One region of the Nocardiopsis akebiae genome, then DNA from elsewhere that is predicted to be linked to it. Evidence: riboswitches for the same ligand, from Rfam matches in the RefSeq annotation. Region 1 holds a riboswitch; each other region holds the start of a gene.

What was found. A riboswitch is a leader RNA that binds a small molecule or an ion and turns the genes downstream of it on or off. The one in region 1 is predicted to bind thiamine pyrophosphate.
Region 2: another riboswitch for thiamine pyrophosphate. It lies ahead of KGD83_RS24575 (ECF transporter S component); the one in region 1 lies ahead of thiD (bifunctional hydroxymethylpyrimidine kinase/phosphomethylpyrimidine kinase).
Region 3: another riboswitch for thiamine pyrophosphate. It lies ahead of thiO (glycine oxidase ThiO); the one in region 1 lies ahead of thiD (bifunctional hydroxymethylpyrimidine kinase/phosphomethylpyrimidine kinase).

Annotation. Positions count from the first base shown of each region.
Region 1 covers NZ_CP074132.1:5,301,014-5,310,400, forward strand. The annotation lists gene KGD83_RS22675 (DUF368 domain-containing protein) at 477-1,406, shown strand; gene KGD83_RS22680 (DedA family protein) at 1,426-2,121, shown strand; TPP riboswitch at 2,248-2,346, shown strand; gene thiD (bifunctional hydroxymethylpyrimidine kinase/phosphomethylpyrimidine kinase) at 2,334-3,137, shown strand; gene KGD83_RS22690 (alanine/glycine:cation symporter family protein) at 3,238-4,656, opposite strand; gene KGD83_RS22695 (DUF6457 domain-containing protein) at 5,169-5,423, opposite strand; gene KGD83_RS22700 (glycosyltransferase family 4 protein) at 5,883-7,022, shown strand; gene KGD83_RS22705 (pyridoxal phosphate-dependent aminotransferase) at 7,249-8,577, opposite strand; gene KGD83_RS22710 (LysR family transcriptional regulator) at 8,724-9,387, shown strand, end outside.
Region 2 covers NZ_CP074132.1:5,751,513-5,760,899, forward strand. The annotation lists gene KGD83_RS24555 (protein kinase domain-containing protein) at 1-419, opposite strand, end outside; gene KGD83_RS24560 (enoyl-CoA hydratase/isomerase family protein) at 826-1,614, opposite strand; gene KGD83_RS24565 (energy-coupling factor transporter transmembrane component T family protein) at 1,672-2,490, opposite strand; gene KGD83_RS24570 (ABC transporter ATP-binding protein) at 2,513-4,126, opposite strand; gene KGD83_RS24575 (ECF transporter S component) at 4,129-4,749, opposite strand; TPP riboswitch at 4,856-4,963, opposite strand; gene KGD83_RS24580 (transglycosylase domain-containing protein) at 5,025-7,688, opposite strand; gene KGD83_RS24585 (alpha-1,4-glucan--maltose-1-phosphate maltosyltransferase) at 8,422-9,387, shown strand, end outside.
Region 3 covers NZ_CP074132.1:2,314,099-2,323,485, reverse strand. The annotation lists gene KGD83_RS10055 (SDR family oxidoreductase) at 36-926, shown strand; gene KGD83_RS10050 (zinc-binding dehydrogenase) at 1,082-2,086, shown strand; gene thiE (thiamine phosphate synthase) at 2,157-2,825, opposite strand; gene KGD83_RS10040 (Rv2175c family DNA-binding protein) at 2,926-3,279, opposite strand; TPP riboswitch at 3,362-3,473, shown strand; gene thiO (glycine oxidase ThiO) at 3,442-4,638, shown strand; gene thiS (sulfur carrier protein ThiS) at 4,644-4,850, shown strand; gene KGD83_RS10025 (thiazole synthase) at 4,853-5,611, shown strand; gene pknB (Stk1 family PASTA domain-containing Ser/Thr kinase) at 6,047-8,101, shown strand; gene KGD83_RS10015 (response regulator) at 8,298-8,954, shown strand; gene KGD83_RS10010 (6-phosphofructokinase) at 9,093-9,387, shown strand, end outside.

The DNA of each region.
Region 1 (9,387 bases):
CCTCCGGGCCCCGCCGGGGGCTCCTCCACGGGCCCGGGGACGGACTTGGGAACGGGTGCCGGCCGTGCCGGAGACGGCGCTGGCGGCCGGGCACCCGGCCTCCCCGGCGGTCTGCTGCGGAACTGCGCACCCGGGCGGTACCGGACCCTTCATTTCGGGCACAGGTTCAATATGGACTTACCCAGCCGAAACAGGGGTTTCACAGGGCGTCGGCCGCTCTGGACCCCCTCCGCCACCGCTAGACTGGCGTCGCCTGGTCCAAGGCCCCACGGTTTCCCCTCCCCCGTTCCGACCGGTTCGCACACTCCCGGCCGGGGCCGACCGGTCCGCCCCGCCTCCGGTCGAGGCCGTGGACCGCGAGGACCACCTTTGACCCACCCCTCCACCCGTGCACACGGTGCGCGTGCGGTGACACCACTAGGACGGAGGACGGCGCGCTTCCCCGGGCCCCGCCCGAAGCGCTCCCAAGAACCCAGATGCCCAACTCAGTAGGCAGCTACATCTTCAACGCGGTGCGCGGCGGCGCCGTGGGCGCCTCGGAGGCCCTTCCCGGTATCAGCGGCGGCACGGTCGCCCTCATCGTCGGTCTCTACGACAAGCTCATCGGCGGCGCCGGCCACATGGTCAGCGGTGTCAGGCGCTACGTCACCGACGTCCCGCGCGGACGCGGGAGGGAGCGCGCCCAGGAGCAGTTCCGCCAGGTGGACTGGAGCGTGCTGGTCCCCGCGCTCGTCGGCATGGTGGCCTTCCTCGGTATGGCGGCCGTGGTCCTCGCCCCGCTGGTCGAGACCCACACCCAGTACGCGTACGCGCTGTTCTTCGGCCTGGTCCTGGCCTGCCTGTGGATCCCCTACACCGGCGCGGGCCGCAGGTGGCGGGCCTGGCACTACCTCGTCGCCCTGGTCTTCGCCGCGGGCGCGTTCTTCCTCACCGGCCTGCCCGGCGCCAACCTGCCCACCCACCCGGTCGTCGTCTTCCTCGCCGCGGCGGTGGCCGTCTGCGCGCTGGTGCTGCCGGGGCTGTCCGGATCCTTCATCCTGCTCACGCTGGGTCTGTACGAACCCACGATCAGCGCGGTCGGGGACATGGACATCGCCTACCTCTCGGTGTTCGCGCTCGGCATGCTCACGGGCCTGTCGCTGTTCGTGAAGCTGCTCCAGCACCTGCTGGAGAACTTCCACCACATGACCCTGGTGGTCCTCACCGGCCTCATGGCCGGTTCGCTGCGCGCCCTGTGGCCCTGGCAGGACGAGGACCGCACGTTCCTGGCCCCCACCGACGTCCCGGTGACGGTCGGCCTGATGGCGGTCGGCTTCGCGATCGTGGCGGCGGCCATCGTCTGGGAGCGCCGCAAGCGCCTCCGGATGGAGGAAGCCGAACTCCACCGGTCCCCCACCCACGTCTGAGAACGGGAACGACAACCGCATGACAACGAATCTGCTGATGACCGCGGCCTCGACGACGGACGTCGACGTCGCCCACGAGTACGAGGGGTTCATCGGGTGGGTCCTGAACCTGATGACGACCCTGGGCGAACCCGGTGTCGGCGTGGCGCTGTTCATCGAGACCTTCTTCCCGCCGATGCCCAGTGAGGCGGTCCTGCCCGGCGCCGGGTTCCTCGCCTACGCCGGGCACATGAACGTGTGGCTGGCCATCCTGTGGGCGACGATCGGCTGCCTGGTCGGCGCGTGGGGCTTCTACGCGATCGGCGCGCTCCTGGGCCGCGAGCGCACGGCCTGGCTGGTCGAGAAGACCCCGCTGCTGGAGATCGAGGACTTCTACAAGGCCGAGCGCTTCTTCGCCCGCTTCGGCGGCGTCGCCGTCCTGCTGGGCCGGTGCGTGCCCCTGGTCCGCAGCTTCATCTCGGTGCCCGCCGGGATCGAGCGGATGCCCCTGTTCAAGTTCTCGCTGTACACGGTCATCGGCTCCGCGGTGTGGAACACCATCTGGATCGGCCTCGGCTACGTGTTCGGCCCGGCCATCGAGCCCGTTCTGGTCCAGTGGAGCGGTGTGATCAGCAACATCGTCGTCGTGCTCATCGGCCTGCTGGTGCTGTGGTTCATCCTGGCCCGCGTCTACAAGCGGACCAGGGCCCGCCGGACCGAGGGCACCTCCGCCTGAGCCCCCGCTCCCCGTGAACCCCTCCAGGGGTCCGCCCGCGTCCCCGGGCGGACCCCTTCTGCGTTCTGTGGGTATCCTGCCCGGAACGCACCACAAACACATCATGACCGGGGCCGCCGACGCGGCTCCGGAGGCGCGGGGTGCCGGGACACGTTCCCGGCTGAGAGCACACCCGTCGAACCTGCCCTAGTTAGCACTAGCGAAGGAACGCCATGAGCGCGTACAACATCGTGTCCATCGCCGGCAGCGACCCCAGCGGGGGCGCGGGCGTCCAGGCCGACCTCAAGGCCTTCTCCGCGCACGGGACCTTCGGCATGACGGTGATCGCCGCGCTGACCGCCCAGTCCACGCTCGGGGTCGCCGGGGTCCACCCGATCCCCGCGCGCTTCGTCGCCCACCAGATGGACACCCTCTTCACCGACGCCGTCGTGCACGCGGTCAAGGTGGGCATGCTGGGCACCTCGGAGGTCACCGAGGCCGTGGCCGAGGCGATCGACCGCCACACGCTGCCGAACGTGGTGGTGGACCCGGTGATGGTCGCCAAGAGCGGGGACCGCCTGCTGGAGGCCTCGGCCGTCGACGCGCTGCGCACCAAGCTCCTGCCACGCGCGGACCTGGTCACCCCGAACCTGCCCGAGGCCGCGGACCTGCTGGAGGAGCCCGAGGCGACCGACCTGGCGTCGATGCGCGCCCAGGCCTGGCGGCTGCTGGACCTCGGCCCGCGCAGGGTCCTGCTCAAAGGCGGCCACCTGCCCGGCGGGGAGAGCGTCGACGTCCTGGTCGCCCGGGACGCCGACCCGGTCGAGTTCCGCGCCCCGAGGGTGGCCACCCGCAACACGCACGGCACCGGGTGCACGCTGTCCTCCTCGATCGCGGCCCTGCTGCCGCAGCGGCCGGACGTGGCCGCCGCGGTGGGCGACGCCAAGGACTACCTGACCGAGGCCATCCGGCGCGCCGACGAGATCGACGCGGGCGGCGGACAGGGCCCCGTGCACCACTTCCACGCCTGGTGGTAGGGGCGGCGTCCGGAGGAGGGAACGCCGAGGGGGGACCGGCTCCGCGCCGGTCCCCCCTCCTCGTCACCGTCCTCCGGTCGGGCTCGCGGCCCCTACCGGGTCAGGCCTTGGTCACGTCCTCCATGACCTTGTCCGGGTCCCTCCAGTCGGGGTGGGCGAAGAACTTGCGCGTCTCCGCCGCGATGACCGGGGACAGGAGCAGGAGCCCGATGAGGTTGGGCAGGGCCATCAGGCCGTTGGCGATGTCGCTGAACAGCCAGACCGAGTCCAGGCTGGCGACCGAGCCCACGTAGATGACGGCGATGAACACCAGGCGGTAGGGCAGGACCAGGCGGCGGCCGCCCAGGAACACCATGCAGCGCTCGCCGTAGTAGGCCCACCCGAGCAGGGTGGTGAAGGCGAACACGGCCACCGCGACGGCCACGATGACGGTACCGGCCGGAGCGAGCGCCGGGCTGATCGACCCCAGGCCCTCGGAGACCGCGCTGCTGGTCATCAGCGAGCCGTCCTCGCCGCCGGCGGACCAGACACCGGTGGTGATGATGACCAGGCAGGTCATGGTGACCACGATGATGGTGTCGATGAAGGTCTGGGTCATCGAGACCATCGCCTGGCGGACCGGCTGGCTGGTCTTGGCCGCCGCGGCGGCGATGGCACCGGTGCCCAGGCCCGACTCGTTGGAGAAGATGCCGCGGGCGAAGCCCTGCTGGATGGCGAGCATGATGCCCGCCCCGGCGAAGCCGCCCGTGGCCGCGGTGCCGGTGAAGGCGTCGGTCACCACGAGCTGGAGCGCGGGGAGGATGGCGGCCCAGTTGGCGGCCAGGATGACCAGGCAGACGCCCACGTAGCCGATGATCATGATCGGCACGAGGCCGGAGGCGACGCGGCCGATGCTCTTGATGCCGCCGAGGATGACGGCGCCCGCGAGGACCACGAGGGCCAGGCCCACCATCCACGGCTCCAGCGGCGTGACGCTGGTGATCTGCTGCGAGACGGCGTTGGCCTGGGTGCCGTTGCCGATCCCGAAGGCGGCGATGGCTCCGAAGACCGCGAAGGCCACGCCCAGGGTGGTGCCCAGGCCGCCCGGTATCCCGTACTTGAGGTAGTACATCGGGCCGCCGCTCTGTTCGCCCTTGGCGTCGGTACGGCGGAACTTCACGCCCAGGAGGGCCTCGCTGTACTTGGTGGCCATGCCGAGGAAGCCGACGACCCACATCCAGAACAGCGCGCCGGGTCCGCCGACGCCGATGGCGAGCGCGGCACCGGCGATGTTGCCGACGCCGACGGTGGCGGCCAGGGCCGTGCTCAGCGCCTGGTAGTGGGAGATGTCGCCCTCGACGGAGGCGTCCTCCTTGCGCCGGACGAGGGCGAGCCACAGCGCGTGGGGCAGCCGCAGGAGCTGGAGCAGGCGGAGGCGGACGGTGAGGAACAGGCCGACACCGAACAGCAGCGGAATGAGGACGAAGGGCCCCCAGATGATGCTGCTGACGATGCCAGCCATTTCGAGGAGCTGGTCCACAGGGGATCTCCCTATCGGTGAGTGTGTGGGGACGGGGGTCGCCGGTAGCGAAGTACGGGGGATCCGACGCCCTCGAGATCGCGTCGGCACTGGGGGAAGGCCCGCGATACCGGCACAGAATCGCATCGACGCGTAACAACCGCATCACACGTAACCCACATGCCTGTTTCTTCGGGAACTTCCGGTTTCCCTTCCGCGTACCTCCCGGGTGCGGGCGGTGCCTTCCGGCAGGCTTCCGCGCTGGCCGGGCCCTGGCTCCGGGACCGGGGCCGGGCCCGGACGTCGGCGGACCCGAGGGCGCCGGTGCGGCCCGCGCGCGACCCGGTGGGGGCGGCCGGTGCGGACGGCCAGCCGACGCGACCGTGTCGAGCCGGTGCGGCTCCGGCGGGCTCAGGGCGCCGTGTTCCTCACGGACACGGCCGCGACGGCGCCGCCGGAGGCGGCCGGAACGGACGGAAGGGCCCGTCGGTACGGACGGAGCGCCGCCGACCGGCGCGGACGGCGGCGGGGTGTCAGACGCGGTCCTCCTCGTCGACCTGGGCCAGGGCGAGCCTGCTGAGGACCGCCGCGGCCTCGTCGGGGTCCGCGCCCTGACCCACCGCCACGCCCAGGAGGTAGGTGGTCAGGGGCGCGGCGGGCCGGGCCACGGAGTGGGCGGCGTCCCGGGCGAGGTCGAGCACACGGTCGACGTCCTCCTTGCGGAGGGGTTCGGTGCCGGTCAGGCCCAGTTCACTTCGGACTGCTTCGGCCCATTCCACGAGGGTCACCGCATGACTCCTTAGAGCAATATATTGGCTACATTCAGCAATCATATCCACCGGGGAGTCACCCGGCGGACACACGGGCGCACGGGCGCGGTCACCGACCGCTCGGACTGCCCACGCCTGGTCTTCGGGCGCGGTTCCCCCGTACCCAAACCGAGGTTCACCCCACGAGCCTAGCGTCGGAGACAGCCGTCCCCGGCGTAGGCAGCCGTCCCCCCGGCGTTGGGAGCCACCCGCATGTCCCCGACCGACCGTACGTCTCCGGCCACGCGCACGTCCCCGGCCGCTCACCGCCCCTCGTCCGCACGCGCACCCTCCGTGCCCTCGGCCGCTCCCAGGACCGCGGCCGACCACGCGTCCGCTCGCGTTCCCGCTGCCGGGCACCGCGCCGCGGCGGCACACACGCCCCCGTTCGACCGCGTGCCCCAGGCCGACGCCCGGGGCCGGCTGAGGGTGGCGATCGTGACGGAGTCCTTCCTCCCCCAGGTCAACGGGGTGACCAACTCCGTGTGCCGGGTCGCCGACCTGCTCGCCGCGCGCGGCCACGAGGCCCTGGTGCTGGCCCCCGGGCCCGGCCCCTCCTCCTACGCGGGTTTCCCGGTGGTCCGGCTGCCCTCCGTGCCCCTGCCGTTCTACCGCGACTTCTCCGTGGGGCTGCCCGCACGGCGGGTGATGACCGCGGCGATCCGCGCCTTCTCCCCCGACGTGCTGCACCTGGCCTCGCCCGCCCTGCTCGGGGCGGCGGCCGTGGAGACCGCCCGCCGGTGGGCGCTGCCGACCGTGGCGGTCTTCCAGACCGACCTCCCCGGCTTCGCCGGGCGCTACCGCCTGCCCGGCGGGGACGCCCTGTGGTCGCTGCTGCGGCGCACGCACGCCGCGGTGGACCGCACGCTGGCACCGTCCTCGGCCACCATGGAGGCGCTGTCCGCGCGCGGGTTCCCCCGCCTGGACCTGTGGCGCCGCGGGGTCGACGCCCAGCGCTTCTCCCCCGCGCACCGCGACGAGGGACTGCGGCGCGGGCTCGCCCCGAACGGGGAGGCGGTCGTGGGCTACGTGGGACGGCTGGCCAGGGACAAGCGGGTGGAGATGCTGGAACACGTGTCCCGCCTGCGCGGGATCAGGCTGGTCGTGGTGGGGGACGGCCCCGAACGGGCGCGGCTGCGCAGGCGGCTGCCCGACGCGGTGTTCACCGGGCAGCGCACCGGCGGCGACCTGTCGCGCCTGTACGCGTCCATGGACGTGTTCGTGCACACCGGCGCGGACGAGACGTTCTGCCAGGCCGTCCAGGAGGCGCTGGCCTCGGGGGTGCCGGTGGTGGCCCCGGCCTCGGGCGGTCCGCTGGACCTGGTGGTGCCCGAGCACAACGGGCTGCTGTACGCCCCGGACTCGGTGCGCGAACTGCGGGTGGCGGTGGGGCGGCTGGCCCACAACCGCCAGGTGCGGGAGCGGATGGCGCGGGGCGCGCGCCCCTCGGTGGAGCACCGTACGTGGGAGGCGGTCGGTGAGCAGCTGCTCGACCACTACCGGGCGGTGATCGCCTCCAGCGCGGAACTGGCCGCGCGCGAGGCGGGGGTGGAGGGCGCCGCGTCCGGTCCGAGGTGAGCGCGCGGGCGGCGTCCGCGCGGTGGCCTCACCGGACGGGGGTCCGGCGGTGCCGCGGGTGGGGACGTGCCGTCGGCACGGAAGACAGCGTGCCGCCCAACGACCGGAGCGTCCCGCCGCGCGGGGCCGGACGGAGGTCCGGCCTCCCCCGGAAGGAGCGGCCGGGGGAGGCCGGAGGACGGTGCGTCCGCCCCGCCCCCTTACACGGGGCGGACGCGGGGAGCGGTCAGCTGACCGCCTGTGGTTCGGTGGACCGGCGCAGGACGGGACCGGCGTCGGCGCCCTCGGGGAGCAGCGCGCCCAGGACCTCGTCGAGGCGGTCCAGGTGTGCGCGGATCCAGGGCAGCGCCAGCGGGTCCGTGGCGGCGAGGGCCGCGTAGCGGCGTTCCTCGGTGTCGCCGTAGAGCAGGCTGGTGGCGACCCGCATGCGCAGGGCTTCCGCGCCCTCACCGAACTCCGCGGCGGGCAGTACGCCCACCCCGAAGCGCTCCAGCAGCAGCCCGGTCAGGTCCGGGCCGGTGGCCACGCCGTGGAGGACGGCCAGCCGCTCCCGGGCCGGCTCGAAGTCGGGGTAGAGGTAGAAGGCCGCCCGGGGGGCGGCCACGGTCGCGCCCGCGCGGACGAAGGCCTCGGTGACCGCCCCGGCTACGATGCCGTGCAGACGGCGGCTGCGGTCGACGTGGTCGAGGAGTTCGGCGGGTTCGGTGAAGGCGTGCGCGGCGGCCTCCTGGACCGGGGCGGCCGGGCTCGACCAGATCTCGCTGGCCACACCGAGCAGACCTCCGCGCAGCCGGTGGCCGATCTCGGAGTCGGGCAGGCGCACGACGCCGATGCGCCAGCCGCCCAGGGCCAGGTTCTTGCTCAGTCCGGTGGAGATGACGGTGCGCTCGGGCGCGTACTCGGCGGGGCTGTGCACCTCGGCGGGCTGCTCGCCGGGGGCCGCGGGGTGGACGAGGTCGCGGTAGATCTCGTCGGAGACGATGACCAGGTCGAGTTCGCGGGCCACCTCGCACAGGCGCCGGACGGTGTCGGCCCCGGCCACGGTACCGGTCGGGTTGTCGGGAACGGTGACGACGACGGCGTTGACCGTGCGCCCCTGCTCGCGGGCGGCGGTGACGGCGGCGTGCAGCAGGTCCGGCTGGGGTACGCCCCCCTCGCCGGTGGCGGTGGGGACCATGACGGGCCGCTGCCCCACCAGGCGGCACTGCGCGGCGTAGCTGACCCAGCTGGGCGCGGCGATCGCGGTGTCGCCGCCGATCTCCAGCAGGAGGCTGTACAGGAGCGGTTTGCTGCCGGGCCCGGCGACGACCAGACCGGGGTCGGTGGGCAGCCCGCGGCGCTCCCAGTACCCGGCGGCGGCCTCGCGCAGGGCCGCGGACCCGGCGACGGGACCGTAGGCGTTGGCACCGTTCCCCGCGGTGAGCCGGTCGCGCATGACCGGGTGGACCGGGAGTCCGGCCTCGCCGAAGCCCAGGGGGAGCACGCGGACTCCCTGGCGGCGCTTCTCGGCGAGCGCTTCGTTGACGGCGAGGGTCGCGGACACAGTGACGGTCATCGAGGACTCATCTCCGGTTTGTCGTGAATGCGGGTGATGCGTGGACTGCCGCTCCACCTGGGAGGACGGCCCGTCACCCCACAGACTGCCCAGGTGCGGGCATCAGTACAAGCGCGTCTTTTCGATGCTGAGCGTAAGATCCTCTTATGCTCGATCTACGTCGTCTGCACGTCCTCCGCGAGTTCAGCGTCCGGGGGACCATCGCCGCCACCGCCGGCGCCCTCGGTTACACGCCCTCGGCGGTGTCCCAGCAACTGGCCACCCTGGAGCGGGAGACGGGCGTCGCGCTGCTGGACCGCTCCGCGCGCGGCGCCGAGCTCACGGACGCCGGACGGCTGCTGGTGACCCAGGCCGAGGACATCCTGGCGCTGGTGGAGGCGACCGAGTCGGTGCTCGCCGAGCAGTCCGACCTGGCGCTGGGCGTGGTCACCGTCACGGCGTTCCCGACCGCCGCCGTGGCGTTCGCGCCCCTGTTGGTGCCGCCGCTGCGCCGGCACGAGGGGATGCAGCTGCTGCTGCGGCAGACCCTGCTGGCGACGGGAACCCAGCAGGTGCGCTCGCGGGAGGTGGACATCGCCCTGGTCGACGACTGGTCCGGACAGCACCCCGGGCGCGGGCCCGAGGGCGGGCTGCGGCACATCAACCTGATGCGCGACCCGATGGTGCTGGCGGTGCCCCGGGGGCACGCGCTGGCCGACCCCTCGACGCCGGTGGTGCTGGAGGAGCTGCTGAACGAGTCGTGGATCGTGACGCCCGAGAGCGAACGTTCGCGCTACGGGACGGACCGGCTCCTGTCCGAGGTGGGCGGAC
Region 2 (9,387 bases), 450 kb from region 1:
ATCACGTCCACCGCGTGGATGTCCCGGATCGCGCGGGCCATGCCGGTGACGAAGCGTGTGAGCGCGCGGCCGCGCAGCGGGCCGTGGTTGGTGACCGTGGCGTCCAGGGTCGGGCCGGGGATGTGCTCGGTGACCACCCACGGCAGCTCGGCCTGGGTGTCGGCTTCGATGACCTCGGCCACGTTGGGGCTGTGCACTCGGCGCATGGTCTCGACCTCGCGGGCGAGGCGGGCCCGGGCGATGTGGTCGCCCGCGACCTCCGGCTTGAGGACCTTCACCGCGACGAACTGCTCGGTCCGGGGATCCTCGGCCTGGTACACCACGCCCATGCCGCCCTGCCCGATGCGGCGGCGGATGACGTAGTGGCCGATGCGCTCCGGCAGCTCCTCACCCATGGGGAAACCTGCCGACATTGCCATCGAGAACTCATCCCCTCAAAAGACCACATACCACCGCGTCCAGCTTAGCGGCCGGGGGATGGGTCACCATTGGCTTGTTCGTCCCGGTCTCGGGCCCGTGTGGTCGCTTCCGCACCGCCGGGCGTCCCGGGTTCAGGCGGCGCGTCCGTCCGGGGGCGACCCTCACGAGTATGACGGAAAACTGGCGTGGGCGGTTCCCTCCCTCCCGTCCGGACTGGCCGGATCCGGACGTTCGGCCGAACCCCCCGTGACACCGTTCGATCCAACGAGCGGGGTGAAAAGTTCTCGGATCCACCGAAACGGCGGCGGGGCGGACGGCACGGCACCGGGCGCCGCCGCCCCGACCTGCTGTTCCGGCGCCCGGTCGGCTCGGACCAACCCGGTCCGGCGTCCCTGCGGCGCCGCCTCAGCGCCCCCGGAAAACGGCCTTGCCGGGGCCCTGCTCGACGAAACTGCGCATACCGTCCTTCTGGTCCTCGGTCGAGAACAGGCCCGCGAAGTGCAGGCGCTCGATCTCCAGACCGGTGTCCAGGTCCGTCTCCAGACCCCGGTCCACCGCCTCCTTGGCCGCGGCCAGCGCGACGGCCGGGCCCTGGGCGTACCGGGCGACCAGCGCCACGGCGGCCCGGTAGACCTCCTCGTCCGGGACGACCTGGTCCACCAGGCCGATCTCCCGGGCCTCGTCCGCCTTCACGTGGCGACCGCTGAAGATCATCTCCTTGGCCCTGGAGGCGCCGATCAGGCGGGGCAGGCGCTGGGTCCCGCCCGCGCCGGGGACGACGCCGAGCTGGATCTCGGGCACGCCCAGCCTGGCCCCGGCCCCCGCCACCCGGAAGTCCGCGGCCAGTGCCAGTTCCAGGCCGCCGCCGAGCGCGTACCCGGTGACCGCCGCCACGACCGGCTTGGGGATGCGGGCCACCAGGTTCAGGGCGCTCTGGAGGTCGCGTGCGTAGCCCAGCATCTGCGCGGCGGTGAGGTCGGCCATCTCCTTGATGTCGGCGCCCGCGACGAACACCCGCTCGCCGCCGTAGACGACCACGGCGCGCACGTCCGGGTCCTTGGCGACCCGGGCCGCGGCCTCGGCGATCTGCGCGGTGAGCGCGGCGTTGAGCGCGTTCACCTTCGGCCTGTCCAGCCGGATCACGGCCACGGCCGGATGGTCCGGATCGGTCTCCACACGCACGAACTCGCCCACGGTCTGCTGCCCCTCACTACTCGGACGTCACTGTCTCCGAACTGCTTACCACCCGGTTCAGGAGAAGAGCAGCACCAGGGTGCCCAGCCGGGCGGACAGGGTGTAGGCCGCCGCGAGGAGCAGGGCGGCACCCGCCAGCAGCAGCGTGTCCGCGGTCCGCCAGCGGCTCTCCCGGGCGCGGGTGCGCGGCCCGGTTCCGAAGGCGCGCGCGTCCATCGCCGCGGCCAGCAGCGTCCCGGTGCGGATGGAGCGCACCAGCAGGGCGAACAGGCGGCCGAAGAACAGCGCGACCGCCCTGACCGGGTTGCGCCCGGCCTCCAGCCCGCGCGCCCTCCGCGCCAGCGTGATCGTGCGCCACTGGTCGGCGAGCAGCGGGACGAGCCGCAGCGCCGCCAGCACGCCCATGGCGGGCCGCTCGGGGACCCGCAGCCGCTGTACCAGGCCGTCGGCGGTCTCCGTGGGGTCGCTGCTCACGGCTGCGAGCAGCCCGGGCAGGGCGATGGCCAGCAGGCGCACCGCGGCGCCCAGGGCACCCTCCGCGCCGTGCTCCCCGTACAGGTAGTTGACCAGCCCGCTGGAGAGCCCCATGAGCAGGAAGGGTCCGCCCAGGACGAGCAGGGTGCGCCGGTCGATCCCGCTGAACGGCAGGAGCAGCAGGACGCCCGCCAGCACCGCACCGCCGGTGACGGCGTCCACGGCCGGGACCAGGCCCACGCCCAGCAGCAGGGCGGCGAGCAGTTTGGCCGCCGGGTTGAGCCCGACCAGCCAGAAGCGCGCCCCGCCGTCCGCGGGAGCCTCCAGGGTGAGCGCGTCCCCCGCCGGGGCGCCTGCCCCGTCCCGTTCCCCGACCCCGTCCGGGACACGGTCCCCGTACACGGGTGCGTCCGGAAGCCTCCGGTCAGCCACGGCTCCCCCTTCCCGCCGCCGCGCGCACCGCGGGCCCGGGCCGCTCCGCCCCGGCGCCCGCGTCGGGTGCGGCGGTCTCGTGGACGGCTCGGCCCCCGGCCACGCGCACCCGCGCGTCGGCCAGGCGTCGCAGCAACAGGTCGTCGTGGGTGGCCATGACCACCGCGCGGCCCGCGGACCGCAGGGTGGCGAGCAGCTCCACGAGTTCGGTCCAGGTCCGGGTGTCCTGGCCGAAGGTGGGCTCGTCCAGGACGAGCGCGTCGGGTGCGTGCGCGGGGCCCGAGCTGAGCGCCGTGGCCACCGACAGTCGCCGCTTCTCACCGCCCGAGAGCGTGTAGGGGTGCACGTCGGCCAGCGCGGACAGGCGCAGGCGCTCCATCAGCTCGCCCACCCAGGCCTCGGTCTCGGCCTCGCCCGTACCGGCGCGCAGCGGGGCGAAGCGCAGCTCGTCGCGTACGGTGGCGGTGACGAACTGGTCCTCGGCGTGCTGGAAGACCGTACCCACGTGCCGGGCCAGCCTGCGGGCGGGCCAGCGCACGAGCGGGCGCGGGTCGGCCCCGGCCAGCGGCCCGCGCGGCAGCACCGCTCCCCGGTGGGGCCTGGACAGTCCGGCGAGCAGGGTCAGCAGCGTGGACTTGCCCGCGCCGTTGGGGCCGGTCAGGGCGGTCGCGGTCCCGGCTCGGACGGTGGCGTCCACCCCCTCGAACACCGTGCGCCGCGGCGCCGCGCGCACGCCGAGCTGGCTCGGGGTACGCGCCGTGACGCCCACGGCCTCCAGCAGGGGCTCACCGCCCGGCGCGGGCTCAACGGCGGGCGCGGGCTCGTACCCGGGAACCCACACGCCCTGCGCTGCCAGCGAGCGACCGTGCTCGGCGAACACGGTCGCCGGCGGCCCGTCGGCGACGACCCCGCCGCCGGGCGCCACGACCACGACCCGGTCCACCAGGTCCACGACGTCGGCCACCCGGTGCTCGACCAGCACCAGGGTCGCCTCGGTCTCGGCGAGCAGGCGGGCCAGCACGCCCCGCACCAGCGCGGCCCCGGCCGGGTCGAGGTTGGCGGTGGGCTCGTCCAGCAGCAGCAGTCGGGGGCGCATCGCCAGGGCCCCGGCGATCACCAGGCGCTGCTTCTCACCGCCCGACAGCGCGCCGGTGGGATGGCGCGGTCCGTACGGGAAGCCCACGGCCTCCAGCGCCTCGTGGACGCGGGGCCAGATGAGGTCGGGGGCCACGCCCAGGTTCTCCGGGCCGAAGGCGACGTCGTCGCCCGCGCGCGCCATCACCAGCTGCGTCTCGGGGTCCTGGCTGACCAGGCCGACCGAGCCACGGCTCCGGTCGGCGGGCTCGCCGTCCAGGAGCAGGGTGCCCTCGTGGTCACCGCTGATGGCGGCGTCCTCGCCGGTCAGACCGGCCAGCGAGTGCAGCAGGGTTGACTTGCCCGCGCCGGAGGCGCCCAGCAGCAGCACGCGCTCACCCGGCTCGATCACCAGGTCCACGCCGCGCAGCGCGTGGGACTCGCGGCCCGAGTGCCGCCAGCCCCAGCCGGAGAGCTCCACGCGCGCGCCGGGGCCCCCGGCCGCCGTCCGGCGCCCGTTCGCGGAGGCCACGGTCAGCCCCTCGCGGACGGGAAGGGGGCCAGCGCCCCGGAGCGGGCCAGGGCGGTGGTGAGCAGGCGGGCGCCCACGCCCGCGATGAGGGCGGCGCTGACCACCACGATGACGCCGTAGGTGATCTGGTAGGACAGCGGCCAGGTCACGTTGTAGGCGAGGTTGTCGCGGATGGCCGGGGAGACGCCCGCGACCGCCGCCGCGAGGACGGCCACGCCCATGCCCCAGCGGCGGTAGCCGAAGGCGAGGAAGACGAGCTCGGGCAGGATGCCCTGGAGGGCGCCGTCGAGGATGACCATGATCCCCCACTGGGTGCCCAGGAGCGCCGACACCGAGGCGGCGGCGATGGCGGTGAGCAGGGCCGCGCCGGGCTTGCGGATGATCAGGCCGCCCAGCACGCCGGAGATCAGCCACATGCCGTAGACGACGGCCTGTGCGGGCGGGAAGCCGACGAACAGGGGGGTCGTGACCGACCAGACGATGTTCCAGAGCCAGAAGACCACGCCGACCGCGACGCCGATGACGGCGGCCACGACGATGTCGACGGTGCGCCAGCTACGCAGCCGGTCGAGGACGTCGCGCCGGAAGCCGGTGCCCTGGGGGATGGTGGTGTTCCTCTTCATGCGGTGTCCCTTCGCCGGGGGATGCGAGGGGCCCGTGCGGCCGAGAGCGGCGCCGGGACGCGTTCCGCGCGCCGGGACGTCCCCGGTGCGCGGGAGCCCGCCACCGGTGACGGTTCCTACGACTTCCTTCGCTGGCATGACCCAGATCAGGTGTGTAAGGGTCTGCGGCCTGGTGCCGCACTCTCAGCGCTCGCGCGCTCCCCTGTCGGTTTCATCAATACGAACACGGGGGAACGCCGCAGTGTTCCCGGGTCCCGTCAGCGCACGTCGGGGCCTCAGTCCCCGGGACCGGCACCGCCCTCGGGCACCTGCGGCTGCGGGGGCGTGCCGTTCCAGGGCGCGCCGCCGCCCCCGCCCGGCGACTCGCCGCCGCCGGTACCGCCGCCACCGCCGTCGCCTCCACCGCCTCCGGTGTTCCCGCCTCCACCGCCGGTGCCGCCGCCACCGCCGGTCGAACCTCCGTCCCCGCCGGTGCCGCCGCCTCCGGTGTTCCCGCCTCCACCGCCGGCGCCGCCGCCTCCGGTCGAGCCCTCGCCGCCTCCGGTACCGCCACCACCGCCGGTCGATTCCCCACCGCCACCGCCGGTCGAACCTCCGCCCCCGCCGGTGCCGCCACCGCCGGTCGAGCCGCCGTCGCCCCCGCCGTCACCCCCGCCGTCACCGGCCGCGAGGCCGCCGTCACCGGCACCGCCGCCTCCACCGGTGTCGCCGTCGTCGCCGTCGCCACCGCCGCCCGACGGCTTGTCCGAGGCCTTGCCGTAGACCTTCGGCGAGGGGGCGAACTCCTCCTCCGGCAGGCCCGCCACGGCCTCGCGCATGGTGGCCTGCCAGATCGGTCCGGGCAGCGTGGCCCCGTAGACGATGCCGTAGTAGCGGTCCCCGATGGTCACGCCCTGGAGGGTGTGCTGCTCCCCGCCCCGGATGTCGCCGACCACCACGGTCCCGGCCAGGTTCGGGGTGTAGCCCGCGAACCACGCGTAGGCCGCGCTGTCGGTGGTGCCGGTCTTGCCCGCCACCGGGCGTCCGATCTCCAGGCCGTTGGCGGTACCGCCCTCGAAGGTCTGCTGGAGCAGGTGGTTGACGCCGTCGGCGACCTCGGTGTCCAGCGCGCCCTCCTCGCACTCGGTGCCCACCTCGATCTCCTCGCCGTCCTCGCCCTCGACGAGGACCGAGGCCACGGGGACCGGCTCGCAGTAGGTGCCCCGGGAGGCGAAGACGGCGTAGGCGCTGGCCATGGTTAGCGGGGAGACCTCCTGGTCGCCCAGGGTGAAGGAGCTCCACACCTGCAGGTCCTCGCCGTCCGCGCGGTGGACGCCCAGGCTCTGGGCCATCTCCGCCGTCTCGCACAGGCCGACGCGTTCCTGGAGCTGGGCGAAGTAGGTGTTCACCGAACCCTTCGTCCCGCTGATCATGTTGTGCTCGCCGCCGTCGCTCTCCCCGGCGTTGCCCACGTCCCAGGGCGCCATCCTGCCGCCCTCGCAGTTCTCCAGGCCGCTCACCGTCGTGGACTTGGGCGAGGAGAAGCTGGTGTCGTACTTGAGCCCGGCGTCCAGGGCTGCGGCGAGGGTGAACGGCTTGAACGTCGAACCCGCCTGGTAGCCCAGCGACCCGCCGTCCTCGTGGTCCACGGACAGGTTGATCGAGGTGGTGCCCGGCTCGTCGTCGAAGCCGTAGCGCATGTTCTGGGCCATCACCCGCACCCGGCCGGTACCGGGCTCCACGAGGACCTCGGCGGCGAACTTGTGGGAGTCACCCGCGGGGACGTAGCGCTCGATCGCCTGCTCGGCGGCCTCCTGCATGTCCAAGTCCAGGGTGGTGCGCACGGTGATGCCGCCCCGCTCCAGCATCCCGTCGCGCTCCTCCTGGGTCCCGGCGAGCGCGTCGGAGCCGCCCAGCCACCGCATGACGTAGTCGCAGAAGAAGGGCTGCTCGCTGCTGAAGCAGCTGCCCGCGCGCGGGGTCTCGTCGACCTCCAGGCCCCGGCCCTTGTACTCCTCCGCCTCCGCGCCCTCCAGGTGTCCGGTGGCGACCATCCGGTCCAGCACCAGGTTGCGGCGCTCGACGGAGGCCTCCGGGTTGGTGAGCGGGTCGTAGTACGAGGGCGCGCGCACCAGCGCCACGATCGTGGCGGCCTGCGCGGGGTCGAGCTCGGAAGCCGGGACGGAGAAGTAGCGCTCGGCGGCGACCTCGATGCCGTACGCGTTCTGGCCGAAGTAGGCGAGGTTGAGGTAGCCCTCCATGATCTCGTCCTTGGTGAGCTTCTCCTCCAGCTCGATGGCGTAGCGCAACTCCAGCACCTTGCGGGTCAGGGTGCGCGCGTTGGCGCTCGCCAGCTCCTCCTCGGTGTCGGCCTGTTCCATGAGGAGGTTCTTCACGTACTGCTGGGTGATGGTGGACCCGCCCTGGGTGTTGCCCAGTGCGGTACGGACGGCCGCGCGCAGCGTGCCGCGCAGGTCCAGCCCGGCGTGCTCGTAGAAGCGGTCGTCCTCGATCGCCATGAGGGCGGCGGGAACCCAGGGGCTGATCTCGTCCAGCGGCACCACGTCGCGCTCGCGCTCGGCGACCTCGGCGATCGGTTCCCCTTCGACGTCGGTCAGCAGCACGCGCTCGGACGGGCGCGGCACGGCCAGGTCGCTGGGCAGGGCCATGAAGGCCGCGGCGGAGTCCTTGGCCGCCAGCCCGAGACCGCCGGCCCAGGGCATGACCAGCGCAGCCGTGAGCAGACCGGCGACCGCGCTGGTTCCGGCCAGGCGCTGGACCGTCTCCCGGCGGTCCCCCGTCGGGCCCGGTTCCGACACCTTTCGGCGCAGGACCTCGGCCCACCGCCGGACACGCGGGCCCGCGGCGGCCGCTACCGCGCGGGAGAGGGCCCCGCGCCGGTTCCGGCGCGGGGCCTCGTGCCGCCGCCCGCGCGGCGGACGCTGGTTGGACTCCGTCACGTCGCCCCCTACGTCCGTGTGCCGCCCCGCCCGCGGGACGCGCGGGCAGGCAACTCCGCCGACCACGCTCTCAGGGCGGACGTAAAGGGCGGACCGGGTTGACGGGCGCGTCAGCGAAAAACTTCCTCAATAACAAGCAAAGCACCACATAGCGAACATATTTCGTCAATCACCATGAAACAAGCGCGTCACACAACCGGCACCGGGGGCTCGGACACGGAGGAGAGCGATCGGGCCACGGGCGCCCGAATCCGGGACAAAAGTTCCTTAGGCGACTATCCGGTCACGCACGGATGTCCGGAATACGGCCATACAGCTCGCGCGTGCATTCGGTCATCCCTACCCACCGCAGCACACCGTCCAACATGACCGATCAGTTTTCCGTCATTTCCACAGAATGCATCGGAAAACAACCACAGAGGCACCTGAATCCACTGCGCCCTTATGACCGAATTGAGAGGTTTACTCAGCAGAAACCCGACAAACACCTGCTCTTAGTACACACACCCACTGTGATGAGGATCACAGAAATTATCCGGCCCTGGCACTCCGCCAAACACCACAAGAGGGCAGACGATAGACAGCGGAGGGCACCGAAGCCTTAATCCGGACAGTTTCTGTTCCGGATGCTCCGTGAACTCCGTCTTGCCCTGGATTAACTTCCGGTTATTTCCGCCTGCCGAAAAACAGCACGGTTCCGCAACGTCGAACCACGACAATTACGGTGTAGCCAGTGATCGGACGCCTGCCCATCCTCGATATCTCTCCAGAGAACGACCTCGGACCGGTGAAAGCCGTTCCCGGCGAACGCTTCACCGTGGGAGCGACGGTGATCCGCGAGGGCCACGACTCCCTCGCCGCGGGCGTCGTCGTCTACTCCCCCGAGGGACGCCGCGAACAGCTCGTCCCCATGCGCGAGCACGCCCCCGGCACCGACCGCTACGAGGCCTGCGTCAGCCTCCCCGCGGAGGGAACGTGGTCCTTCGCCGTCGAGTCGTGGACCGACCCCTTCGCCACCTGGCGCCACGTCGCGGGGGTCAAGCTCCCGCTGGGCCAGGACACCGAGCTCGTTCTGGAGGAGGGCGCCCGCCTGCTCGCCCGCGCCGGTCGACGGGTCCCGCGCCGCCCCTTCCTGAACGCCGCCGCCAAGGCGCTGCGCGACACCTCGACGACCCCGGTGGAGCGCTTCGAAACGGCGCTCACCCCCGAGGTCCTGGCCGAGATGGAGCGCGCTCCCCTGCGCGAGCTGGTCACCAGGTCCAGGCGCACCAGCGTCGTCGTCCACCGCGAGCGCGCGCTGTTCGGCTCCTGGTACGAGTTCTTCCCGCGCTCGGAGGGCGCCCAGGTCGACACCGCGCCGGGCCAGGAGCTCTCGGGCACCCTCGCCACCGCGGCCAAGCGCCTGCCCGCCATCGCCGACATGGGCTTCGACGTGGTCTACCTCCCGCCGATCCACCCGGTCGGCACCACCCACCGCAAGGGCGCCAACAACGCCCTGACCGCCGGCCCCGGCGACCCCGGTTCGGTGTGGGCCATCGGGTCGGCCGACGGCGGCCACGACGCGGTCCACCCCGACCTGGGCACCCTCGCCGACTTCGACGCCTTCGTCGCCGAGGCACGCGAGCACGGCATGGAGATCGCCCTGGACCTGGCCCTGCAGTGCTCCCCCGACCACCCCTGGGTCACCGAGCACCCCGAG
Region 3 (9,387 bases), 3.0 Mb from region 1:
GTCCGGCACGACCTCGTAACGCAGGATGGGGTGTCATGGGCGACGATCACACGACAAACCACACCATAGGGGTGACGGGGGCGACGGGGGCGCTGGGCGGGCGGGTCGCCGCGCGGATCGCGCGGCTGGGCAGGCCCCAGCGGCTCATCGTACGCGACATCAACCGCGCTCCCGAGTACCCCGGCAGCAGCGCTGCGATGGCGGCCTACGAGGACTCCACGGGCTTCGAGCGGGCGTGCCGGGGGGTGGACACGCTGTTCCTGGTCTCGGCCACCGAGTCCGAGGACCGGATCGACGTCCACGTGAGCGCGGTGGACGCCGCGGTCAAGGCGGGGGTGTCCTGGATCGTCTACCTGTCCTTCCTGCGCGCGGGCCCGGCGTCCACCTTCACGTTCGCGCGCACGCACTTCTTCACCGAGGCGCACATCCGGTCCACGGGGGTGCGCTACACCTTCCTCAGGCCCAGCCTGTACCTGGACCTGCTGCCCGACTGGGTGGACGGCGGGGGCGCGGTGCGGGGCCCGGCCGGTGACGGCCGGATCGCGTGGGTCTCGCGCGACGACGTGGCGGACGTGGCCGCGGCCGTGCTGACCGATCCCGCGGCCGCGCGCGCCTCGCACGACACCAGCCACGACGTCACCGGCCCGGAGGCGCTGTCCCTGGGCGCGACGGCGGAGAGGCTGAGCGTGCTCACCGGTCGCTCGGTGCGCTACGTGCCGCAGACACGGGAGGAGGCGCTGGAGTCGCGCCGCGGCGACGCCCCCGACTGGGCGGTCGAGGGCTGGGTGACCTCCTACGCCGCGATCGCCGCCGGGGAGCTCGACGTGGTCTCGCCCGCCGTCCCCGACCTGACCGGCCATCCCGCCCAGTCCATCGAGGGCTTCCTGCGGCGCCACCCCAGCGCGCTGTCGCACGTCGCGGTCTGACCGCGGCCCGCCCGCGCGCCGCGCCGTGCGCCCGTGCGGGGCGGGCCCCCTGTGCCGTGGATCTCCCCCGACACCCGACCCTTGACCTCAACAAACATTGAGGTAAGAGGCTGAGCGGTGTCGGAGACAGGCAGTGCGCACCGAGGGAGAACGGCATGCGAGCGGTACAGGTCCGGGAGTTCGGCGGTCCGGAGGTCCTGGTGGTCAGGGACGTGCCCGAGCCCGAGGCGGGACCGGGACAGGCACTGGTGGAGGTCGCCGCGGCGAACGTGATGTACCTGGACACCCTGGTCCGCGGCGGCTGGGGGCTGGACTACTTCCCCGTGTCTCCCCCCTACGTCCCCGGCGCGGGCGTGGCAGGGCGGGTGGTCCGGATAGGCCCGGGCGTGGACCCGGGCTGGGAGGGGGCCGCGGTGGTCGCCGGCACCGGGCACACGGACGGGACGCCGGAAAGGCCCGCCCTGCCCGTGGACGGCTACGCCGAGCGGGCCGTGGTCCCGGAGTCGGCTCTGGTCAGGGTGCCCGAGGAGGTGGCGCCCCGGGCGGCGCTGGCCCTGCTGCACGACGGGCCGACCGCGCTGGCGCTGGAGCGGGCGGCGGGCTTCGGGCCCAGCACCGCGGTCCTGGTCGCCGCGGCCGCCGGAGGGGCGGGCAGCCTGGCCGTCCAGTTGGCCCGCAGGGCCGGGGCACGGGTCATCGGCGCGGCCAGGGGCGGGGCCAAACTGGCCCTGGTCCGCGAACTGGGCGCTCAGGAGACCGTGGACTACTCCGAGCCGGACTGGCCGGAGCGGGTGCGCGCGCTGACCGGCGGCGCCGGGGTCGACGTGGTCCTGGACGGCGCCGGGGGCGCGCTGGGCGCGGCGGCCTTCGCGACCCTGGCCGACGGCGGCCGGTTCGTCGGCTACGGCTCGGCGGGCGGAAGCTTCACGGATGTGGACGCGCGGGAGGCCGCGAGCCGCGGGATCGAGGTCCTGGGGCTGTTCGACCTCAAGAAGGCCGAGGACGACCGACGGGACGACCTGCGGCTGGTGCTGGAGATGGCCCGCATGGGCAGGATCACCCCGCACGTGGGCCTGACACTGCCGTTGGAGCGGGCCGCCGAGGCGCACGCCGCGCTGGAGGGGCGCACGGTGCTCGGCAAGGTCCTGCTGCTTCCCTAGGACCGGGCGGCACCGAACGGCCGGGCCCCGGCGGAGCGGCTCCGGCGGGCGTTCGGCGCCCGGCCGCCGGTCAGCCCCCGGCGCGGGCCGCCAGGCGCTGGCGCAGAGCGGCGGCCGCGGCCCGGGGGTCCTCCGCCTCCGTGATCGCGCGCACGACCACGACCCGGCGGGCCCCGGCGTCCAGCACGCGGTCGATGTTGTCGGCGTCGATCCCGCCGATGGCGAACCAGGGGCGGTCGGTGCCCAGCGCGGCCGCCTCCTCCACCAGCTCCAGCCCGGCGGCCGGGCGACCCGGCTTGGTGGGCGTCGCCCAGGTCGGTCCGACGCAGAAGTAGTCGCTGCCGGGCTCCTCGGCGGAGGCGGCCGCGGCGGCGACGTCGTTGTTGGAGCGGCCGATCACGGGGTCGGCGCCGATGATGTCGCGGGCCATGGGCACGGGCAGGTCCCGCTGGCCCAGGTGGAGGACGTCGGCGCGCACGGCGCGGGCGATGTCGGCGCGGTCGTTGACCGCGAGCAGGGCGCCGTACCGCTCGCACGCCTCCTTCATCACCTCCAGGGCCGCGATCTCCTCGCGCGCCTCCAAGCCCTTGTCCCGGAGCTGGATGATGTCCACTCCCCCGGCAAGGGCCGCGTCGGCGAACTCGGCCAGGTCGCCCCGGCCGGTCCGGGCGTCGGTGCACAGGTACAGAAGCGATGCGTCCAGGCGCTTGCGCAGGCTGGTTCCGTGGCTGGTCCTCACACGGTCCACCCTAGGCCCTGGCGCGTTGGGACCCAAGGGGGAGGGACGCGGCGGCGCGCCCCTCCCCAGCAGTTCACGAACGGGCCCGTGGGGCCGCGGACTAGAAGGCCAGGCTCTGGGCCCGGCGGCGCACCTCGGTGCCCCGGTTCTCGCGCATGGCCTGGATCGGCGTGCCCGGCAGGGAGTCGTCGGGGGTGAACAGCCAGCGCAGGGCCTCCTCGGAGGAGAAGCCCGCGTCGGTGAGCAGCAGCAGCGTCCCCGGCAGGCCCTTGACCAGGTCGTCGCCGTCGATGAAGGCCGCGGGGATGGAGAGTTCACCGTCGCGGACCACACCCATCATGCGGTTCTCGCGGATCAGCGTCTTGATCCGGTTCGGGCTCACGCCCAGCGGAGCGGCGGCCTCCTTGAGGGTCAGCCAGTCGCCGATCAGCGTGTCGATGTCGCGTTGTGTCACACCACCAATCTGCCACATCCGCGCACCTCCTTCCCCCCGGCACGGCGTGCGCCGGCCACGGGTCCTAGAATGGGGACGGACCCCTACATCCCGCGGGAGCCGGGTGGGACCCGGCTGAGAGGGAGGCTGTGAGCCTCCGACCGCACGAACCTGATCCGGATCATGCCGGCGAAGGGAGTGGAAGCCACAGCCGTGCGCACCTCCGACGATTCCCACCGCGACCGCGTCGTCGTGGTCGGCGGCGGCCTGGTCGGGCGGGTCACCGCCTGGCGGGCCGCCCAACGCGGACTGAGCGTCACCCTGGTCGAGTCCGACCCCGCCCGCGCCGCCTCCACCGTGGCCGCGGGCATGCTGACCCCCGCCACCGAGGCGGCGTTCGGCGAGGAGCCCCTCATGGAGCTGGGCATCCGCTCGGCCCGCATGTACGCGGACTTCGTCGCCGAACTGGAGGAGGCCAGCGGCCTGGACGTGGGCCACCGCGCCACCGGCACGCTGCTGGTCGCCTTCGACCGCGACGACCTGGCCGTCCTGACCGAACTGCACGCGCTCCAGCGGAGGCTGGGCATCGCCGCCGAGCGCCTGACCGGCCGCGAGTGCCGCCGTCTGGAGCCCATGCTCGCCCCGTCCGTGCGCGGCGGCGTCCTGGCCCCCGACGACCACTCCGTGGACCCTCGGCGGCTGCTGCGCGCCCTGGCCGCGGCGGGCGGGCGCGCGGGCGTCACCGAGGTCCGCGGGCTGGTCGGGGAGGTCCTCTCCCCCGGCCCCGGGGGCGCCCGGCTGGGCGTGCGCCTGGCCGGGGACGCCGCGGCGGGCCAGATCCTGCCCGCGCACCAGGTGGTGCTGGCCGCGGGCTGCTGGGGCAACGGCGTCGCGGTCCCCGAACCCGTGGTCCCGCCGCTGCGCCCGGTCAAGGGGCAGCTGCTGCGCGCCCGGGTGCCCGACGGGGAGCCGCCGCTCGTGGGCCGGACCGTCCGCGGCCTGGTCCGGGGATTCCCGACCTACCTGGTGCCGCGCGCCGACGGCGAGGTAGTCATCGGCGCCACCCAGGAGGAGCTGGGCCACGACACCTCGCTCACCGTCGGGGGACTCTGGCAGGTGCTGCGGGACGCGCGTGAACTCGTCCCCGGGGTGAGCGAACTGGAGGTCACCGAGACCTGCGTCGGGCTGCGCCCCGGCTCCCCCGACAACGAGCCCCTCCTGGGGCCCACCCGGGTCCCGGGACTGCACCTGGCCGCCGGGCACTTCCGGCACGGGGTCCTGCTGACCCCGGTGACCGGTGAGGCCATGGCCGGGGCCCTGACCGACGGAGACCTGCCCGAGTACGCCCGCCGTTTCACGGCACGACGCGCAAGTAGGTAGTAGCAGTGGAACTGATCATCAACGGCGACCGCCGCGAGTTCGCCGACGACACGACCGTGGAAGCGGTCGTGCGCGACCTGACCGGCGCCGAGGCGCCCGGCGGTGTCGCCGTGGCCGTCAACGACGAGGTGGTCCGCCGGACCGCGTGGGCCGCGAGCCCGCTCAACCAGGGCGACCGCGTGGACGTCCTCACCGCGGTGCAGGGAGGCTGAGGATGAACGACGACCTCGTTATCGCGGGAACCTCCTTCGGGTCCCGGCTCATCACCGGAACCGGCGGAGCCCCCTCCCTGGAGGTCCTGGAGGAGGCCCTGATCACCTCCGGCACCGAGCTGACCACCGTGGCGATGCGCCGGGTGTCCCCCGGCGCCCGGGGGTCGGTGTGGGACGTCCTGACCCGCAACAAGATCCGGGCGCTGCCCAACACCGCCGGGTGCTTCACCGCCGTCGACGCGGTGCGCACCGCCCGCCTGGGCCGCGAGGCGCTGGAGACCGACTGGGTCAAGCTGGAGGTGGTGGCGGACGAGCACACGCTGCTGCCCGACCCCGTCGAGCTGCTGGAGGCCGCCGAACAGCTGGTGGACGAGGGCTTCACCGTGCTGCCCTACACCAACGACGACCCCGTGCTGGCCCGGCGCCTGGAGCAGGTGGGCTGCGCCGCGGTGATGCCCCTGGCCGCCCCGATCGGCTCGGGGCTGGGCATCCGCAACCCGCACAACCTGGAGCTGATCGTGGAGCAGGCCGGTGTGCCGGTCATCGTGGACGCGGGGATCGGCACCGCCAGCGACGCCGCCCTGGCCATGGAGCTGGGGTGCGACGCCGTCCTGCTGGCCACGGCCGTGACCCGCGCCCAGGACCCGGTGCGCATGGCCGCCGCGATGCGCGACGCCGTGCGCGCGGGCCGCGGCGCGCGCCTGGCCGGCCGCATCCCCGTGCGGCGCTACGCCCAGGCCTCCTCGCCCTCCGTGAGTTAGGCCACCGGGCCCCGCTCCCCGTTCCGGCCCCGCCGACCGGTGCGTCCCGCCCGGGAAGTTTGGCGGCGTCCTCTACCGTGGAACGAGTGCGCGGCCCCGCAAGGGCGCATCCCGCACACCACGACAACCCAGGCGCGAGCGTCCCCACCGCCGACGGAGCGGGCCTCACCGGGAACGGGGCGACCCGACGACCGGTGGGTCACCCACCGCCGGAACCGGGAGGGCCCCGGCCGGGGCCCGTCCTCCGGGGAGACCGAACAGGCCTCCCCGGGGTCCCACCGGCCCCACCGACACCGGAACGGGACGGCGCGACCGCGAACCGCCGGGCAGACCTGGCGTGGGCTTCCGCTATCGTGTCGGTTCGACACCCGGTGTCGGGTACGCGCCACCGGCCGCGACAGCCCGCGCTCCCCGCAGCAAGGACACTACTCCGCCGTGGACATGACGACTTCCGACCCGCTCGTAGGCGCCACCCTGGACCGACGTTACTTCGTGGAGTCCAGGATCGCCGGAGGCGGGATGGCGACCGTCTACGTCGCCCACGACCTGAGGTTGGACCGACGGCTGGCCCTGAAGGTGATGCACCCTTCGCTGGCCCAGGACCCGACCTTCGTGCAGCGCTTCATCAACGAGGCGCACTCCGTCGCCAAGCTCTCCCACCCCAACGTCGTACAGGTCTTCGACCAGGGTGAGGACCAGGGGCACGTGTTCCTGGCCATGGAGTACGTACCCGGGCGCACCCTGCGCGACCTGCTCAAGTCCCGGGGCAGGCTCGGTGCCCACGACGCCCTGAACGCCATGGCCCCGGTGCTGGCCGCGCTCGGCGCCGCCCACCAGGCGGGCATGGTCCACCGCGACGTCAAGCCCGAGAACGTCCTCATCACCGAGGACGGCCGGGTCAAGGTCGCCGACTTCGGCCTGGCGCGCGCCGTGGAGCAGTCCAACCAGGGGCTGACCCGCACGGGCACCCTCATGGGCACGGCGGCCTACCTGGCCCCCGAGCAGATCGAGAGGGGCGTCGCCGACGCCCGCAGCGACGTGTACGCGGCGGGCATCATGCTCTACGAGCTGCTCACCGGCAGCCAGCCGCACACCGGCGAGACGCCCATCGCGATCGCCTACCAGCACGTCAACGAGGACGTCCCGCGCCCCTCGCACTTCCTGCCCGGCCTGCCCGCGGAGGTCGACGCGCTGGTCACCAAGGCCACCGAGCGCGACCCCAGGTACCGTCCCAGCAACGCGGGCCAGTACCTGGCCAAGGTCCTGGCGGTGCTCAACGGCCTGCCCGCGGGTCCCCCCGCCCCGGCCGCCGACCAGGCCCCGCTGACGCCCGTCGCCCCGGCGGCGGCGACCACGGCTTCGGTGACCGCGCCCCAGCTCATCGCCGGGGGCGCCGGTCCGGGCACCGAGAACGCGACCATGGTCGTGGACATGGCCTCGGCCGGGCTCGACGACGGCCGCTACGACGACTACGACCGCGGCAAGGACGGGTACGGCGGCGACGACGGGTACGACGACTACCGTGACGGCCCCGACGACCGGCGCCGCCGCAACCTGCTGGTCGGGATCGGCGCGGCGGTCCTGGCGATCGTCCTGCTCGGCGCGGGCTGGTGGTTCCTGGTCGGCCAGTACGAGAACGTCCCCGACGTGGTGGGCAGCGACCCCGAGGCCGCGAGCCAGATGATCCGCGACGAGGGCCTGCGCTACGACCTGTCCTCCGAGGCCGTCTACAGCGAGGCCGAGCCGGGCACGGTCGGCGAGACCGACCCGGAGGCGGGCGCCCGCCTGTCCCCCGACGACGTGGTCACCGTGTACCTGTCCAAGGGCCCGCAGACGGTGGAGATGCCCGACCTGGTCGAGATGGACGCCGCAAACGCCCTCAAGGAGCTGGAGGACCTCGGCTTCGACCCGGACAACATCGTCCAGGAGGACGTGAGCTCCACCGAGGTCGAGCCCGGCGCGGTGGTCTCCACCTCTCCCGAGGCGGGCGCGGAGGCCGACCGGGAGGAGCAGGTCACCATCACCGTCAGCCAGGGCATCCCGGTGCCCGCGGTGGTCGGCGAGGAGCTGGACACCGCCCGCCAGATGCTGGAGGGCGAGGGTTTGTCCGTCGAGGTGGTCGAGGAGGAGAGCGCGGACGTCGAGGAGGGCAAGGTCATCCAGCAGAGCCCCGACAGCGGCTCCAGCATCGGCTCCGGCGGTACCGTCACCCTGACCGTCTCCACCGGTCCGCCCGGCGTGGACATCCCCGACGTGGTCGGCATGCGGATCGACGAGGCGAGTGAGGCGCTGGAGGAGGCCGGTTTCAAGGTCAAGGTCGAGCGCGTCTTCGGCGGCCGCGAGGTGGCGCACCAGTCGCACACGGGCAGGGCGCCCGAGGAAACAGAGATCACGATCACCGCGACTCCGGGCGGCATCGACCTGGGCGACTTCGGCGAGGGCAACGGCAACGGCAACGGCAACGGCAACGGCGGCGACGATGACGACTGACCGGCCCGGGCGCGCGGGCTGAGCCGGAAGCGAGGGGGCGGGACCGTCGGTCCCGCCCCCTCGCCGTGTGCGGCCGCCCCGGCCGGGGGCACGGCCGCCGCCACCCGGCGGGGTCGGCGCGGCCCCTGCCCCCTTCCACCGCCTCGGTCGTCGGCCCGTGCCGTGGGCGCCGCCCGCCCGGGATAGGGTCGCCTGCATGGCGAGCGAGGCGATCCGGGTACTGGTGGTGGACGACCACCCCATGTGGCGCGACGCGGTCGCGCGCGACCTCGGCGAGGCCGGTATCGAGGTCGTGGGCACCGCGGGCGACGGCGCCAAGGCGCTGCGCATCGCTCCGGCCGCGCGCCCCACCCTGGCCGTCGTGGACCTGCACCTGCCCGACATGAGCGGAGTCGAGCTGACCGCGGGCCTGGTGGCGCTGTCCCGGCCGCCGCGGGTACTGGTGCTGTCGGCGAGCGGGGCCAGCGACGACGTCCTGGCCGCGGTGAAGGCCGGGGCCGCCGGTTACCTGGTCAAGTCGGCGGGGCGGGAGGAACTGCTGGACGCGGTGCGCCGGGTGCACGCGGGCGAGGCAGTATACACCCCGGGCCTGGCCGGACTGGTACTGGGCGAGTACCGCAGGCTCTCGTCGGCGGACCACTCCCGGGAGCCGGAGGCGCCGGAGCTGACTCCCCGTGAGACCGAGGTGCTGCGCCTGGTCGCCAAGGGGCTGGCCTACAAGCAGATCGCGCAGCGGCTGGGCATCTCCCACCGCACCGTGCAGAACCACGTGCAGAACACCCTCACCAAGCTCCACCTGCACAACAGGGTGGAGCTGGTGCGCTACGCCATCGACCGGGGCCTGGACGATTGACGCGGGGCGCGCCCTCCGCGCCGGGCGCGTTCACCGCGTATTCTCCTCCCCGGGTTGGCCCCGGATCACCGCTCCCACTATGGTCTAGACCATATGGCGCCATGCGTCGTAAAACACACAACGTCGAGGAGAATTCGTATGCGAGTCGGGGTGCTGACCGGCGGTGGGGACTGTCCTGGTCTGAACGCGGTCATCCGCGCAGTGGTCCGCAAGGGCATCAAGGACTACGGCTACGAGTTCATCGGCTTCCGGGACGGTTGGCGCGGTCCGCTTGAGGGCGACACCATGCCGCTGGACGTGACGGCCGTGCGCGGCATCCTGCCCCGGGGCGGCACGATCCTGGGCTCCTCGCGCACCAACCTCATGAAGATCGAGGGCGGCGTCGAGCGGGTCAAGGACAACATGGCCGGACTGGGCGTCGACGCCCTGGTCG